4 regions of the Kocuria salina genome follow, and region 4 is predicted to be linked to each of the others. Evidence: predicted binding sites of a transcription regulator. Region 4 holds the regulator's gene; each other region holds the start of a gene.

Region 1 (3,687 bases), on a different contig from region 4:
CGCGGGCGGCGTGGCGGACCCCCATCTGCCCGATCATCGCCGAGACCTCGGCCACGGTGAGGAAGTAGGAGGCGAAGCCGAGGTCCTCGATCACCCCCAGCTCCTGCTCCAGCCGGTCCCGCACGGCCCGTGTCATGCGGCGGCCCGGGTAGCGGCGGCCCAGCCCCGTCTCGCACCGGGCCCGCAGCTCTGCGGGCGCCGGCCGGTCCAGGCCCAGCACGGAGGCCTCGGGCACCACCGGCCGCCCCCAGCCGCAGTCGGCGACCGGGTCCAGCCGGCACCGGTCGGCCACCCGCTGGGTGCCCGCCAGCAGGGCCGCGGCCCCGGCCGCGCCGAGGTCCGCGGCCCGGGCGATCTCCGCGGCGAGCGCGCGCATCTGCCGGGCGGACTTGAGCCAGCCCTGGCCGTTGGGCTGCAGCGGCTCCGGCGCCGTCGTCCGCCGGGACGTCCCGGTCCGCCCGGCGGCCCTGCCGCCGGGTGCGTGGCCGGCGCGCGCCCCGAGGGTCTCGAGCGGGGTGAGGGCGCGGGCGGCGTCGAGGACGTCGGCGGTGGCGGCCTCGGCGGGGGTGGCGTAGCGCACCGCGTTGGTCAGCACGGGGGTCAGCCCCGCCTCGAGGGCGGCGCGCAGCATCCGGGCCGCGTGGGAGGTGCTGCACGCCGTGCCGGGGGCGGCGAGGTGCGAGACCACCTCCACGGCGAGCGCCGGTGCGGGGAGCAGGGTCCGCCACCGGGCCAGGGCGGCGCGCCCGGTGCGGTAGCGACGGGCCGCGAGCTCCTGCCCGACGTCGGAGGCGGGCCCGAGCAGGACGGTCAGGACCGGCTCCCCGTGCCGGGGCGAGTGTGCGGCGGCCGCGATCTCGGCGGCGGTCACCCCGGGCGGGCCCGCTGCGGCGTGGGCGGTGGAGACGAGCCGGCACAGGGCGGCGTAGCCCGCACCGGCGGTGCCGCCGGCCGCCAGGACCACCACGCGGCCGAGGGCGCGCTCGCGGCCGGGGTCCAGCAGGGCGAGGTCGGCCCCCAGGACCGGGTCGATGCCGTGCTCCCGGCACGCGCCCAGGTGCTTGATCGCGCCGTAGAGCCCGTCCCGGTCGGTGCAGGCGAGGGCGTCCGCGCCGTCCGCCGCGGCGGCGGCCGCCAGGACGGCAGGCCGGCTGACCCCGAAGTGGGCGCTGAAGGCGGTGGCGACGTGCAGGTGCGGAAAGCTCACGCCCCCATTCGAATACGTGTTCGAATCTTAAGTCAATTGCAAACCACCGGGGCCGCGGGAACTCCGGCTCCTGGGCGTCCGTGGCGGCGCACGCCGGCCCAGGAGGACGCAGGGCCCGGGCGGGACACGATCCGCCCACGGCCCGCAGGGGCGCCGCGCACGGGGACGCCCTCGTTCCGGGACGGGGATGCCGCACTTCTGTGGCATGTTGTTTCCTGCACCCACGGGCAGCACCGAGGGGCCCGCACCCCCGCCGCACGGACGCAGGAGGAGACGACGATGGACGTCCGGCAGCTCACGTACTTCCTGGCCGTGGTGGACCACGGCGGCTTCACCCGCGCCGCGGAGCAGCTGCTCATCGCCCAGCCCTCCCTGTCCCAGACGATCAAGGGCCTCGAGCGGGAACTGGGGGTGCCGCTGTTCCACCGGATCGGGCGGCGGGTGGTGCTCAGCGAGGCCGGCGAGGAGCTGGTGGGCCCGGCCCGGGTGGTGGTCCGGGACCTGGAGGCCGCCCGGTCCGCCGTCGACGACCTGCGCGGGGTGCGCAGCGGCCGCCTGGACGTGGTCGCCATGCCCTCCCCCGGCGTCGAACCGCTCACGTCGATGATCGCCGCCTACGCGGGAGCCCACCCGGCCGTGACGGTCAGCGTGGAAGCGGCCTTCACCCCCGAGGAGGTGGTCGACGCGGTGCGCACCGGCCGCGCCGAGATCGGCATCCTGGGCTCGGAGCACCCGTTCCGCTCCGCCGAGGTCGAGGTGATGCACCTGGAGCAGCAGCCCCTGGTGCTCATCGTGGCACCGCAGGCGGACACCTTCGGTGACGGGCACGCCATCCGCCGGGAGGACCTGGCCGGGCACCGGGTGGTCGTCTCCCAGCAGGGCTCGCTGATGCGGCGGCTGGTCGACGACGCCCTGGCCGGCGGGGTGCCGGTCGAGATCGCCGCCGAGGTCGCCCACCGCACCTCGGTCCTCCCGCTGGTGCTGGCCGGGGTCGGGCACGCGGTGCTGCCCTCCTCCTGGACCCCGCTGGCGCGCGCCGCAGGGCTGCGGGTGCTGCGGATCGAACCGGTCACCGTGCTGCACGTGGCCGTGCTCAGCCGCCCGGCGCACCTGACCCCGGCCGCCCGCGCGTTCCTGGCGGTCGCCGCCGAGCACGCGGCCCGGCACGCCGCGGACCGCTCCCGGGCACCGGAGGGAACGGCGCCGGACCGGGCCGAGAGGGCGGGCCGGCCGTAGGGGACGGCGCCGCAGGACGCGCCGCGGATCGTGTCATAGGGGATTCCTATCCGGGGGATGGGATTCCGGTCTTGGACCTCACGGTGCTCGGGGCGCTCTACTGGAACCCGGTGCCGCACTGCGCTGCGGACACCACGACCAGAGCACCCGAGAAGGAGAGCACCCCATGGCCGAGCACCAGGTCTTCACGATCGCCTCGATCCCCGCCGACGGCGTGGGCCAGGAGGTCGTCGCCGCCGGCCGCACGGTCCTGGACGCGGTGGCCGAGCAGTCGAACGGGGCGTTCTCCTTCGACTGGACCGAGTTCCCCTGGGGCAGTGCGTACTACGCCCAGCACGGGGTGATGATGCCGGCCGACGGGCTGGAGACCCTCCAGGACTTCGACGCCATCTACTTCGGCGCCGTGGGGTGGGAGAACGTCCCCGACCACGTGTCCCTGTGGGGGCTGCGGCTGAACATCACCCAGAACTTCGACCAGTGGGCCAACATCCGCCCCGTGCGCTTCCTCCCCGGCGTGGTCTCCCCGCTGCGCAAGGCCGACGACACCGAACTGGACTGGGTCGTGGTGCGGGAGAACAGCGAGGGCGAGTACGCCGGGCTCGGCGGGCGCAACCTCGCCGGCCGAGGTCCCGGCAACGAGGTCGCCGTCCAGTCCTCCCTGTTCACGGAGAAGGGCTGCGAGCGCATCATCCGCTTCGCCTTCGACCTCGCCCGCACCCGCACGGTCAAGAAGGTCTCCAGCGTCACGAAGTCCAACGCCCAGCAGTACGGCATGGTGCTGTGGGACGAGGTCTTCGCCCGCGTCGCCGCCGACTACCCCGACGTGCAGACGGAGTCGGTGCTGGTGGACGCGATGAGCGCCAAGTTCGTCCTGCACCCCGAGGAGCTCTCCGTGGTGGTGGCCTCCAACCTCAACGCCGACATCCTCTCCGACCTCGGCTCCGCCCTGGCCGGCAGCCTCGGCCTGGCCGCCAGTGCGAACCTCGACCCGGAGCGCCGGTTCCCCTCGATGTTCGAGCCCGTCCACGGCACCGCCCCGGACATCGCCGGCCAGGGCATCTGCAACCCGATCGGGGCGATCGCCAGCGCCGCCCTGATGCTGGACCACTTCGGTCTGCACGCCGAGGCCCGCCGGGTGGAGGCCGCGATCGAGGCCACCACCGCCGCCGGGCACCTCACCCGTGACATCGGCGGCACCGCCGACACCGCCGAGATCACCCGGGCCGTCGTCGACGCCCTGGCCG
Region 2 (3,687 bases), on a different contig from region 4:
GCGGTCCGCCCGGTGCCGCCGGCCTCGCGCCAGGCCTCGAGCATCCGGCGCAGGTCCTCGAGGGGCTGCTGGACGGTGATGAACCCGTCGGCCAGGGGGGCGAAGCGGCGGACCGTCGCCGGGGTGAGCGCGGCCACGCGCAGGGCGGGCAGGACCTCCGGCGGGTCCCAGACCCGGGCGCGGTCGGCGTGGAACGGCTCGCGGCAGGACACCTCCTCGCCCGCGTGCAGCCGGCGGACGGCGTCGAAGCTGCTCTCGAGGAACCGCTGCCGGTGCTCCTTGGCCGGCCAGTCCGGGGTGACGGCCCGCTCGTTGAGCTTCTGCCCGCTGCCCAGGGCGGTCCAGATCCGACCGGGGAACATGCGGGCGAGGGTGGCCGTGGCCTGGGCGGTGACCACGGGGTGGTAGCGCCGGCCCGGGGCGTGCACGAACCCGAAGGGCAGGTCCGTGGTGGCCAGGGCGGCGCCCAGCCAGGACAGGGCGAACCCGGAGTGGCCCTGGTGCGGCGACCACGGCTCGAGGTGGTCCGAGCACATGGCGGCGCCGAAGCCGGCCTGCTGGGCGTGCTCGACGTCGCGCAGCAGCTGCTCGGGAGGGATCTGCTCGTGGGAGGCGTGGAAGCCGATCGTCGCCATGGGGTCCTCCGGTCGAAGGCGGGAACAGGACAGTGGGATTAGGTCACGGGGATCAGGTCACGGGGATCAGGTCACGGGGATCTGGACAGCAGGAGAGGGAGGACGGGACCGGGTGGGGACGGGTGCCGGGTCAGCCGGCCGCCGCCCGGAGGTCCTCGGCGGGGGTGCAGACGTTGCGCAGCTCGCCGATGCCCTCGATCTCGGTGACGACCTCCTGGCCGTCCCGCAACCAGATCCGGCGGGGCTTCTGGGCCAGGCCCACGCCGGCGGGAGTGCCGCAGGCAACGAGGTCCCCGGGCTCGAGGGTCAGGAACCGGCTGAGGTACTCGACCAGCTCCACGGCGGAGAAGATCATCCGGTCGGTGCCGGAGTCCTGGTGCCGCACGCCGTCCACGGTGCAGCGGATCGCCAGTCCCGCCTCGGGGTCGATCTCGTCGGGGGTCACCACCACGGGGCCCACCGGGGTGGTGCGGTCGAAGTTCTTGCCCTGGAACCACTCGGAGGTCCGGCCCTGCCAGTCCCGCACCGAGATGTCGTTCATGATGGTGTACCCGGCGATCGCGGCCCGCGCCTGGTCCGGCGTGGCGTGGCGCAGGGGCGAGCCGATCACCACGGTGAGCTCGGCCTCCCAGTCGATCTTCTCGGACTCCTCCGGCATGGCGATGGGGTCGGTGGGGCCGATGAGCGCGGTGGCGTACTTCGCGAAGATCGTGGGGTGCTCCGGGATCTCCTGACCGACCTCCTCCGCGTGGTCGTAGAAGTTCAGCCCGGCGCACAGGATCTTGCCCGGGCGCAGGACGGGCGTCGCCAGGTCCTCCGGGGCCGGCGCGGGGCCCGACTCCCCCGGCAGCCGCAGGTCGCCCCCGGCGAGGAGGGCCCCGACGTCGGGGACGGGGAGGTAGACGGTCCGCCCGTCCTCCTGCCGGAAGGCCTGGGTGGTGCCGTCTCGTCGCACGGTGCCGAGTCTCACGGGTGCTCCCTCACGTTCTGCGGTGCGGTCTCCACCGACGATCCTATGCACCTCCGGCGGGAGGGTGCACCGCGGCGGCCTACGCGCAGCGCACCACGCGGATCCCCGAGGCGCTCGTGGCGGCGAGCAGTCGCCAGCGCCCTGTGTCGAGGGTGTGGACGAGCTCGAGGGTCAGCAGCTCGGAGCGGGTGTTCAGCTGCACCTGGACCCGCCACATCTGCTGGTCCACCGCACCGATCCCCCGGTCCTTGGGCAGCCGCGCGTCCTCGGACCACCAGGCGCGGCGCTCGTACCAGCGCACGGGCCCCTGGGCCACCAGGTAGTCCCGCCCGCGCCAGCGCACGCCCACCGGCACCCCGTCCGTGTCGCAGTCCACGTCGACGCTCTCCGTCAGGAAACCCACGACGGCTCCTCTCTCCCTCGGCCCGGCGCCCGTCCCCGGTGCGCCCTGTTCCCTGGAAGCTAGAACACCTGTACGACACGCTAACCCGGAAGAGCGCGGAAAAGGAACAGGTGTTCCCGTGAAGTCCCCGCTCCGACCTGGCCGTTCACTTTTGCGATCGAGGACGGCGAAGCATGGACAAGCCCAGCGAAATGGATACGCTGAATGCACGGAGGGCCTGCCCTGCGCGGCCCTCCCGGACGTCCCCTGTCCCTCGTCCGCCCCGCCGGAGCAGCCGGCGTCGACCTCACGGAGGCCTTCCATGACCGGAACCATCACGCTGATCGCCCACACCGCGGCGAACACCAAGAAGCCCGCGGTGAATCTGCGTCCGTCCGGCCCGGAGGACGCCGAGAGCCTCGCCCAGCTCTACTACTCCTCCTACGAGCAGGGCGGGGTCTCCAGTCTGGAGGAGGCCCGCCAGGTGATCCGGGGAGTCTTCGACGGGGAGTACGGGCCCTTCCTGCCCGAGGCCTCGCCGGTGGTGGTCGACGACGACGGGACCGTGGTTGCCGCCGCGCTCGTGCTGTCCCGGCGGGTCGGCGACGACCTCCCTGACGTCCCCTACATCTTCGAGCTGTTCACGGCGGCCTCCCGCCGCCGCCAGGGCCTGGCCGAGCAGCTGGTGCGCTGCGCCATGGGCACCCTCTACGACAACGGCTACGACCAGGTCAGCCTGCGGATCGCCGAGGACAACGCGGCGGCGCTCGCGCTCTACCTGACGCTCGACTTCAACCGGTGGGTCCCCGAGACGGACGACGTCTGAGCCCGGCGGGCGCTCCGGACCGGGGGACGCCGGAGGGGACGCCGGCACGAACAGGGCCCGGCACCAGGCCGTGGAAGAGGCCCGGGACCCGCGATGCGGGTCCCGGGCCTCTTCTGTGACCGGCTCAGAGCGAGAACTCCTCCCGGACGGGGGGATCGGCGGCGATGTCGACGAACCGCGCCCAGCGGGGGCGCACCGCCACGAGCCGGGTGCTGTCCTTGTCCGTGGCCCCCGGGTGCCGGGACTCCAGCACCTCGCCGGCGTCCTGCGCGGCGGAGCCCTCCAGCACGGCGGCCTCGCCCTCGAGCTGGAACTCCTGGCCCGTCCCGGAGACCACCACGAGGGAGACCCGGGGATCGGCGAGGAGGTTGGCGTACTTGCGGCTGCGCTCGTTCGTGCCGAAGACCAGCCGCCCGTCCCCGAGGGCCGCGAGGTTGATCCACGCGGACTCGGGGCAGCCGGCGCCGCTGTTGGTCGCCACGACCCCGCCGCCGTGGGCGCGGACGAAGGCGGTGACCCGGTCCACGGGCTCCCGGGGGCTCAGAACAGGCTCCGCTGCGGCTCGACGAGCTCCGGCGAGTTGTTGCGCACGTTGCCGACCGCCGGGCCCACCGGGTCGAGCACCCAGCGGGCGGCCGTCCGGTGCGCCTCGGCCCGGACCAGGTCCACGAGCTGCGGGGCGTCGTCCTCCCCGGGGCGCAGCCAGTCCCCCACGTGCTCGGGCGCCAGCGGGATCGGCATCCGGTCGTGCAGACCGTGCAGCTCCGTGAGCACGGGGTGCTCGTCGGAGGGCTCCGGGGAGTCGGTGGTGAGGATGGAGCAGGACAGCAACCAGGTGCTCCCGCCGCCGTCCCTGCCCGGCTGCAGGGCCGCG
Region 3 (3,687 bases), on a different contig from region 4:
CCGCGTCCTCTTCCGCCCCTGGTCCCCGCCGGCCGTTCCGGCAACGCTTCGCCGCCCAGATCGCCGCCGGCCGCGCCGCCGCACCGCTAGCTTGATCCCGCCCCCAGCACAGGAGAACTGCCCCCCTCCCCCCCCCCCATGGCCGCACCTGCCTACCAGGGACCCGCCGGAGTGCTCCCCGGCGGTTCCCTGCCCGACCCAGTGCCGGCCGACACGCGGCTTCACCTTCCACCGCACCACGTACACGAACGCACACGTGTCCTACCCTGGGGACATCGATCAGCAACGGCCAGTACTCCTGCCGCAGATGGACGTATTCCTGCGTGCCACAGGAGTAGATGCTGATCGACGATGTTCCGCCACCTCCCCCGTGCGGGCATCGGACGGGCCCTGCCGCCCCCTCGACTAGGCAGGGCCCGCCCCCTTTTAAGCCAGGCACCCGGTAAAGGAGTCCACCGGGACCACAGCATCGGTCCCCATGGCAGACGAAAGACCGGGGATGATCCCCGGCCTTTCGGGTGAGATGCCTTTCACCGAGGCCCAGTGTCCTCCCCGTGCTGACGGGCGTCTACTCCCGTGACCACGGCGCCTCGGAAGGCCCTCAAGGGATGCACCGCGTTTCGATCCGGGAAACGCACTCCCGTACCCTTTTGCTGATGCGACAACGACAAAAGCGGAAGAGTCGTGCATTCCACGTACGGCAAGGGACCGCCCATGCCTTGGGGGCGCTGGGGGTCCTGGTCATAGGTGTGGCCGTGACCACGGCAGCGCTAGGCGCAATGGTCGGCCCCTCGGTGGACACCCTCCTCAGCAAACCGAAGTCCGAAGCCACCGATGCCCGCGAACAGCTCCAGCACGTGCTGGCCGCAGAGATGAGCTGGCACCATGCGGTGCTGGAAGACCTCGCCCCCACCCCGGCGGCCATGGCCGACACCGACCGCTACGTAGCCGGTGACATCGACCTCGACGAGCTCACCCGACGCTCCCAAGAACGCCGCGGACAACCGTAATCCTCCACCCCGAGAGCAACAGTGGACATCTGGCCCTCTAGGAAGCGTTGCCGTTCGGGGCGCAGTATTCATTGAGGTTTGCCCTGAGGACCTCCCCCAGCGACACCACCAACTAGGCGGAACTGCCCGCCGTGAGAGGAGTAGGTGGTTGTCTGCTGCGGTGCTGTGTCTAGGTAAGACCCAGTTCCGGCTCCTACCCTGGCTACGTCGATGCGCCGCCTGGAACCTGCTGGACGTGAAAGACAATCCACCGGCAGGCAGGTGCCCTCATCGATGTGCGTCCAGGCTTGGCCGCTTCATGGACGCACGGGGCCCCGCTGAATCCCATGGCGGGGCCCCACCTGCGGCATCGCAGATCACTCTGGTTGCCGGCACCCCCCACTGCGCGACCGCCCACACCGCCCCGGCGTCCTCTCCCGTGCCTGGCCCCCGCCGGCCGTTCCGGCAACGCTGGGCCGCCCAGATCGCCGCCGGCCAGAACCAAGCCGCCGGTGCCGTCTCGGCTCCGTAGCCGGGCCCCTTGGCGTGTCCGGTCGACGGGGAAGAATCCCCAGCATCAGCACTAGCCAAACCGTATATGTGTACGGGTCTATTGTGTTTGTGGGCTGATCTTTAGAATGTGTGTTCTATCCTGGCGGCATGAGACATCCAGTTCCGCTCACCATTGACCGCCCCGTGCTGGTCTCTGCGGTCCTGGTCCGAGTCCCGGCTGGCTTCCCCTCCCCTGCCCAGGACAGCTTCGACGACGGCCGGATCGACCTCAACGAGGTCCTGATCAGAGACGTCACCTCCACCTACGCCTTCCGGGTCACCGGAGACTCCATGGAAGGAGCCGGGATCTACCACGGGGATGAAATCCTCGTGGACCGATCCATCACCCCCAAACACGGCGATGTAGTGATCGCCGTCTACGACGACGAGTTCACCGTCAAACGCCTGCACGTCCACGACCACGGCGTGGTCCTCCACGCGGAGAATCCCGCCTATCCCGACATCACGATTCCCTCGATGACCCAGCTCCAGGTATGGGGTGTGGTGACCTACTCAATCCACCACGTCCACTCCCGGAAACTGCACTAGCCGGGCCCAAACAAGGTGATGACCCGTGATTGCCCTGGTGGACGTCAACAACTTCTATGCCTCCAGCGAGGCACTGTTCGAGCCCTCCCTGGCCGGCAAACCGCTGGTGGTGCTTTCCAACAACGACGGCTGCGTCGTCGCCCGCTCCCCCGAAGCCAAAGCCCTGGGGATCAAGATGGGCGACCCCTGGTTCCAGCTGCGCGCCGACGCGAAACGGTGGGGGCTGATCAAACGCTCCTCCAACTATCAGCTCTACGCCGACCTGTCCGAGCGGGTGATGCTGCTGCTGGCCCGCCACGCGATGGGTCAGGAGGTGTACTCCATCGACGAGTGCTTCCTCCTCCCCCCGCACGGCACTCCGGCCGAGCAGGTGCGGTGGGCCCGCCGGCTGCAGGCCACCGTGGCCCGCAACGTCGGCCTACCGGTGAGCATCGGGATCGCCAGTTCGAAGACACGGGCGAAGATCGCCACCGAGGCCGCGAAGAAGCTGCCCGCCACCGGTGGAGTCGTCCACTGGGACCAGGCCCCGGACGGGTACTGGGACCGACTCATGGCCGCCCTGCCGGTCACCGAGGTCTGGGGGATCGCCGGGCGGCTGGCGAAACGCCTGGAGGCAATGGGCATCGAGACCATCGCGCAGCTGCGTGATGCGGATCCGGTGGCTATCCGGCATAAGTTCTCCGTGGTGCAGATGCGCACAGTGCTCGAGCTCAACGGCTTCCCCGCGATCCCCGTGGAGGACGAGGTGGCGACCAAGCAGCAGATCCTGGTCTCCCGGTCCTTCCCGGACCCGATTCATGACCCGGAGATCGTCGGGGCCGCGGTGGCCGAGTTCGCCCAACGTGCCTCCCGCCGGCTGCGCAAAGAAGGCGAGGTTGCCGGACGCTTCACCGTCTTCGCCAGCACCTCCCCGCATCGGCCCGGGCCAGCCCACAATGTCTCCGCGCACGTGCGGCTGGCTGTGCCTACCAATGAACCCACGCCCCTGGTGGCCGCCGCCCGGGCGGCCCTGGTGCCCAAGCTGGTGCATGGGATGCAGTACATGCGCGCCGGCATTCTCTGCATGGATTTGGCACCCGAGGGGGCCGTGCCTGTTCTGCCGGGGGTACTCGATCAGCCTGCCCCGATCGGGGAGCTCATCGACGCCGTGAACCGTCGTTTCGGCACCGGCACCCTCGCCCTGGGCCGATTCGGCGGCCACTCCCCCGCCCCCTGGGGCAATCGCCAAGCAGACCTCTCTCCTCGCTACACCACCGACTGGGACGAACTTCGCACCGTCTCCTAGACACATGCTTCTTCGCTGAGCCGCACTAGGACTGACCTACTCCCCCAGCCGATCAAGGCGACAGTCCTCCTTGGGGCTGGGTCGGCAGACGATGGCTGCCGCACATTTCTTCGGCCCTGGCGGGCCTCCAAAATGATTGCCCAAGGGAAGCCGCGGGAACCTCCGAGCCCGGACTGGACCGCGATCACTACCAGCACCATGCTTGCGGTCGAGGTGACACACAACCCTGGTGGGTAAAAGGACTTTTTGGAATAAATGGAGGTAAATCTTCCGATTAGATGGTTCGAGGGGGTGAAGACGTCCAGGGAAGAC
Region 4 (3,687 bases):
ATCGCCGCGTGCACGTCCGCCGGGACCGGATGAGTGTTCTCGTTGGTGTTGAGCGCCACGGCGACGTCGAGCTGCGGGGCGCCGTACGGCGTCTTGCCGCGCAGGTCGTCGCGGAGCGGGAGGGCGTTGAGTCGGTCCAGGTTCTGCGTCACCCGGACAGTTTAGTGCTCCGCCCGGGGCGTACAGATCGGGGCGTACAGATCGGGGTGTACAGAGCGGGGCGTGCTGATCGGGCGGGCGGCTCAGGCGGCCGGGACCTCGAGGAGCTGGCCGGCCACGAGCACGGAGCTGTCCAGGTCGTTGAGCTCCACGATCTCGTCCATGACCTCCCGCGGGTCCCGGTCCGGATCGGCCGCCACGGCGAGCTCCCACAGGCTCTGCCCGGGGAACACGGTGGTCTGCTCGGTCCCGGAGCCCGGGACGGGTGCGCTCGTGGCCGTGGCCGTCGAGGGGACGAGGAAGATCACGGCGAGCACCACCAGGGCGGCGGAGCCGGCCAGGACGGGCAGCCCCAGGAACACCAGGCGGCCGCGGCGGGTCAGGGTCAGCGGGGTGCGGGACGCGGAGCGGGCGGGACGGGCCCGCCGGAGCGCACGGCCGAGCCCCCGGGCGGATCCTGCGGACTCGCGGCGGCGGGCGACGACGGCGGTGAGGGTGGCACTGGCACTCATGACATGAACTCCTTGACGTTCCCGCACGGAGCGGGCGATCTCGAACACCGGTCCGGTCGACGACCCTCGCGGGCCTCCATTCGATCGAACATACTTTCGAATACCGATGACCCATGTCTAGCACGTGTCTGCGAATGCTGTCGACAGCGGGTCGTACATATGTTTGAACACACACGGCGTGTCGCCTAGGCTGAGGACAGGTCCGGGCCCCCGGCCGGCGCGCGCTGCGGATCCCCTGCGCCTGCCGACCGGGACCCATCGAACCACCCGGGTCCGACATCGGAACCGGGACCGCGCAGACCGGCTGCGGCACCTGCAGCCGGACGGGAAAGGACGACGCTCCCATGGCCCAGCCCCCCACCCCCGAGGAGCCCCGCGCCCAGGGCGCCCGCCCCGGGGCACGCTCGCGCAGCCGCGGGCTCACCGTGCGCCAGCGCACCATCCTCGAGGCCATCCAGCGCTCCATCGCCGAGCACGGCTATCCGCCGTCCATGCGGGAGATCGGGGACCTCGTGGGCCTGGCCTCGCTCTCCAGCGTCACCCACCAGCTCGCCCAGCTCGAGAAGCTGGGCTATCTGCGCCGCGACCCCAAGCGCCCGCGGGCCATGGAGGTGCTCACTCCCCTGCAGCTGCGCGGGACCGCCGGGGCGGAGTCCGCCGAGCCGTCGCAGGAGGCCCCGGCGCCACCGGCGGGCCGGACCGCTCGTCCCGCCGCCGAGAACGCCGTGGCCGAGCTGTCCACCTCGGCGGACGTGACGATGGTCCCCCTGGTGGGCCACATCGCCGCCGGCGGGCCGATCACGGCCGAGCAGTCCGTGGAGGACGTCCTCGCGCTGCCCCGCCAGCTGGTCGGGCACGGCGAGCTGTTCATGCTGCGCGTCAAGGGCGACTCGATGATCGACGCCGCGATCTGCGACGGCGACTGGGTGGTGGTGCGCCGGCAGAGCGCCGCCGACAACGGGGACGTCGTGGCCGCCCTGCTCGACGACGAGGCGACGGTCAAGACCTTCCGCCAGCGGGACGGCCACACCTGGCTGCTGCCGCAGAACACGCGCTACGAGCCGATCCTCGGCGACCACGCCACCGTGATGGGCAAGGTCGTCTCGGTGCTGCGCAGCCTCTGAGCCGCCGCACGCCCCGGCACCCGGGCCCTCCGCCGCCGGTGGGGGGCCCGTTGCCGTCCGGGCCGGCCGCCGTCCGGACACCCTGCTGTCCGCACCCCGTGCGGGCCCGGCGCGGTCCGTGGAGACCCCGGGCGGCAGCCCGGACGTGCTCAGCCCACGGAGAGCCGCTGCAGGGCGCCGAGCACCACCTGGCGGTCCGTGGTGGTCCACAGCGGCGGCAGGGACCCGCGGAGGAAGCCGCCGTAGCGGGCGGTCGCGATCCGGGAGTCCAGGATCGCCACGACGCCCCGGTCCCCGCCCGCGCGGATGAGCCGCCCGGCCCCCTGGGCGAGCCGCACGGCCGCGTGCGTCGCGGACACGGACATGAACCCGTTGCCGCCGGCCCGTTCCGCGGCGCGGCTGCGGGCGCTCGCCAGCGGGTCGTCCGGGCGCGGGAAGGGGATCCGGTCGATCATCACGAGCCGGCACGAGGCCCCCGGGACGTCGACGCCCTGCCACAGGCTCATCGTGCCGAACAGGCTCGTGGCCGGGTCGTCGGTGAACTCCTGGACGAGTCCCGCGAGCGAGGACTCCCCCTGGCACAGGATCGGCAGGTCGGTGCGCCCGCGCAGCGCCTCGGCCGCCTCCTCCGCCGCCCGGCGGGAGGAGAAGAGCCCGAGGGCCCCGCCCCTGGAGGCCTCCAGCAGGGCCAGCATCTCGTCCAGCTGGGCCTCCGTGAGCCGGCGGCCGGGCTTCTCCAGGTGCTTGGCGAGGTAGAGGATGCCCTGCTTCGGGTAGTCGAACGGGCTGCCGACGTCCACGCCCTCCCAGCGCGGGGCGCCCTCGCCCCGCAGGCCGAGGGCGCCGGCGGCGGAGTCGAAGGACGAGCCGACGGACAGGGTGGCGGAGGTGAGGACCACGGTGCGCCCGTCGAAGAGCCCCTCCCGCAGGGTGCCGGCCACGCTGAGCGGGGCCACGTGCAGGGTCGCCGGGTCGGTGTCCTCCGCGGGCACGTAGCCGCGGCCCGGCTCCCAGCCGCCCTGGCGCGAGATCCACAGCACCTCGCGGTGCTCCTCGGCGGCGAGGATCCGCTCGGCCAGGTCGAGGACGTCGCTCACCCGGGAGCGGGCCATCTGCCGGCCGGCGTCCCCGTCCTTCTCCCCGGGACCGGCCTTGGACTCGGTCATCACGGTGCGGGCGGCGTCCCGGATCTGGGCCACGGCCGCCGCCTGGGCGTCCCCGAGGCCGCGGTGCAGCAGCTCGGCGGGAGCGCCCATCAGGGCGGCCTCGAGGTTGGCGGCCCCGGCGGTGAGCGAGTCGGGGCTCGCGGAGGTGTGCTTGCGCGCGGACGCGGCGGCCGAGCGGACCATCGCCGCGGAGAGCTGTCCGGTGACGGCGCCCGTCACCCGGTCCTGGAGCTCGTGGGCCTCGTCGATGACCACGACGTCGTGCTCGGGCAGCACCGTGATGCCCTCGAACGCGTTGATCGCGAGCAGGGCGTGGTTGGTGATGACGATGTCGGCCTCACCGGCCCGCTGCTTGGCGAGCTCCGCGAAGCAGTCCTCGACCAGGGGACAGCTGCGGCCCAGGCACTCCTTCGCCGTGACCGACACCTGGCGCCAGGCGCGGTCGCTGACCCCGGGGAGCACCTCGTCCCGGTCGCCGGTCCCGGTCTCGCGGGCCCACTCGCGCAGGCGCTGGACCTCCTGGCCGAGCCGCCCGGGGTTCTCGGCGGCCTCGGGCTGCGGCGGGCCGGGGTGCGGGGCGGCGTCGGGCAGCGCGAAGAGCGCGCCGGGCTCGTCGTCGGACGGGTAGCCGCCCTCGATCTTGTGCAGGCACGCGTAGTTGCTGCGGCCCTTGAGCAGGGCCACGTCCACGTCCCGCTCGAGCTCGCCCTCGAGGGCGGCCAGCAG

What was found. Region 4 encodes LexA, which represses DNA repair genes until DNA is damaged. Its sites were predicted from a motif close to TCGAACANNTGTTCGA; they were not measured.
Region 1: E7Z53_RS07000 (DNA polymerase III subunit alpha) is a predicted target of LexA. The motif match lies at 1,216-1,231, and genes of this name have one in related genera.
Region 2: E7Z53_RS07035 (DUF6504 family protein) is a predicted target of LexA. The motif match lies at 2,069-2,084, and genes of this name have one in related genera.
Region 3: E7Z53_RS17230 (LexA family protein) is a predicted target of LexA. The motif match lies at 1,624-1,639, and genes of this name have one in related genera.

Annotation. Positions count from the first base shown of each region.
Region 1 is NZ_SSSF01000003.1:60,191-63,877, forward strand. Features, by position in the region: gene E7Z53_RS07000 (DNA polymerase III subunit alpha) at 1-1,207, opposite strand, end outside; gene E7Z53_RS07005 (LysR family transcriptional regulator) at 1,487-2,443, shown strand; gene E7Z53_RS07010 (tartrate dehydrogenase) at 2,610-3,687, shown strand, end outside.
Region 2 is NZ_SSSF01000003.1:65,750-69,436, forward strand. Features, by position in the region: gene E7Z53_RS07025 (TIGR03885 family FMN-dependent LLM class oxidoreductase) at 1-635, opposite strand, end outside; gene E7Z53_RS07030 (fumarylacetoacetate hydrolase family protein) at 766-1,605, opposite strand; gene E7Z53_RS07035 (DUF6504 family protein) at 1,685-2,008, opposite strand; gene E7Z53_RS07040 (GNAT family N-acetyltransferase) at 2,310-2,813, shown strand; gene E7Z53_RS07045 (pyridoxamine 5'-phosphate oxidase family protein) at 2,938-3,339, opposite strand; gene E7Z53_RS07050 (SOS response-associated peptidase) at 3,354-3,687, opposite strand, start outside.
Region 3 is NZ_SSSF01000011.1:21,039-24,725, reverse strand. Features, by position in the region: gene E7Z53_RS17240 (hypothetical protein) at 1-95, shown strand, start outside; gene E7Z53_RS20895 (antitoxin VbhA family protein) at 756-1,010, shown strand; gene E7Z53_RS17230 (LexA family protein) at 1,650-2,090, shown strand; gene E7Z53_RS17225 (Y-family DNA polymerase) at 2,116-3,375, shown strand.
Region 4 is NZ_SSSF01000008.1:211,184-214,870, reverse strand. Features, by position in the region: gene E7Z53_RS15750 (histidinol-phosphate transaminase) at 1-152, opposite strand, end outside; gene E7Z53_RS15745 (hypothetical protein) at 243-671, opposite strand; gene lexA (transcriptional repressor LexA) at 1,097-1,795, shown strand; gene E7Z53_RS15735 (ATP-dependent DNA helicase) at 1,945-3,687, opposite strand, start outside.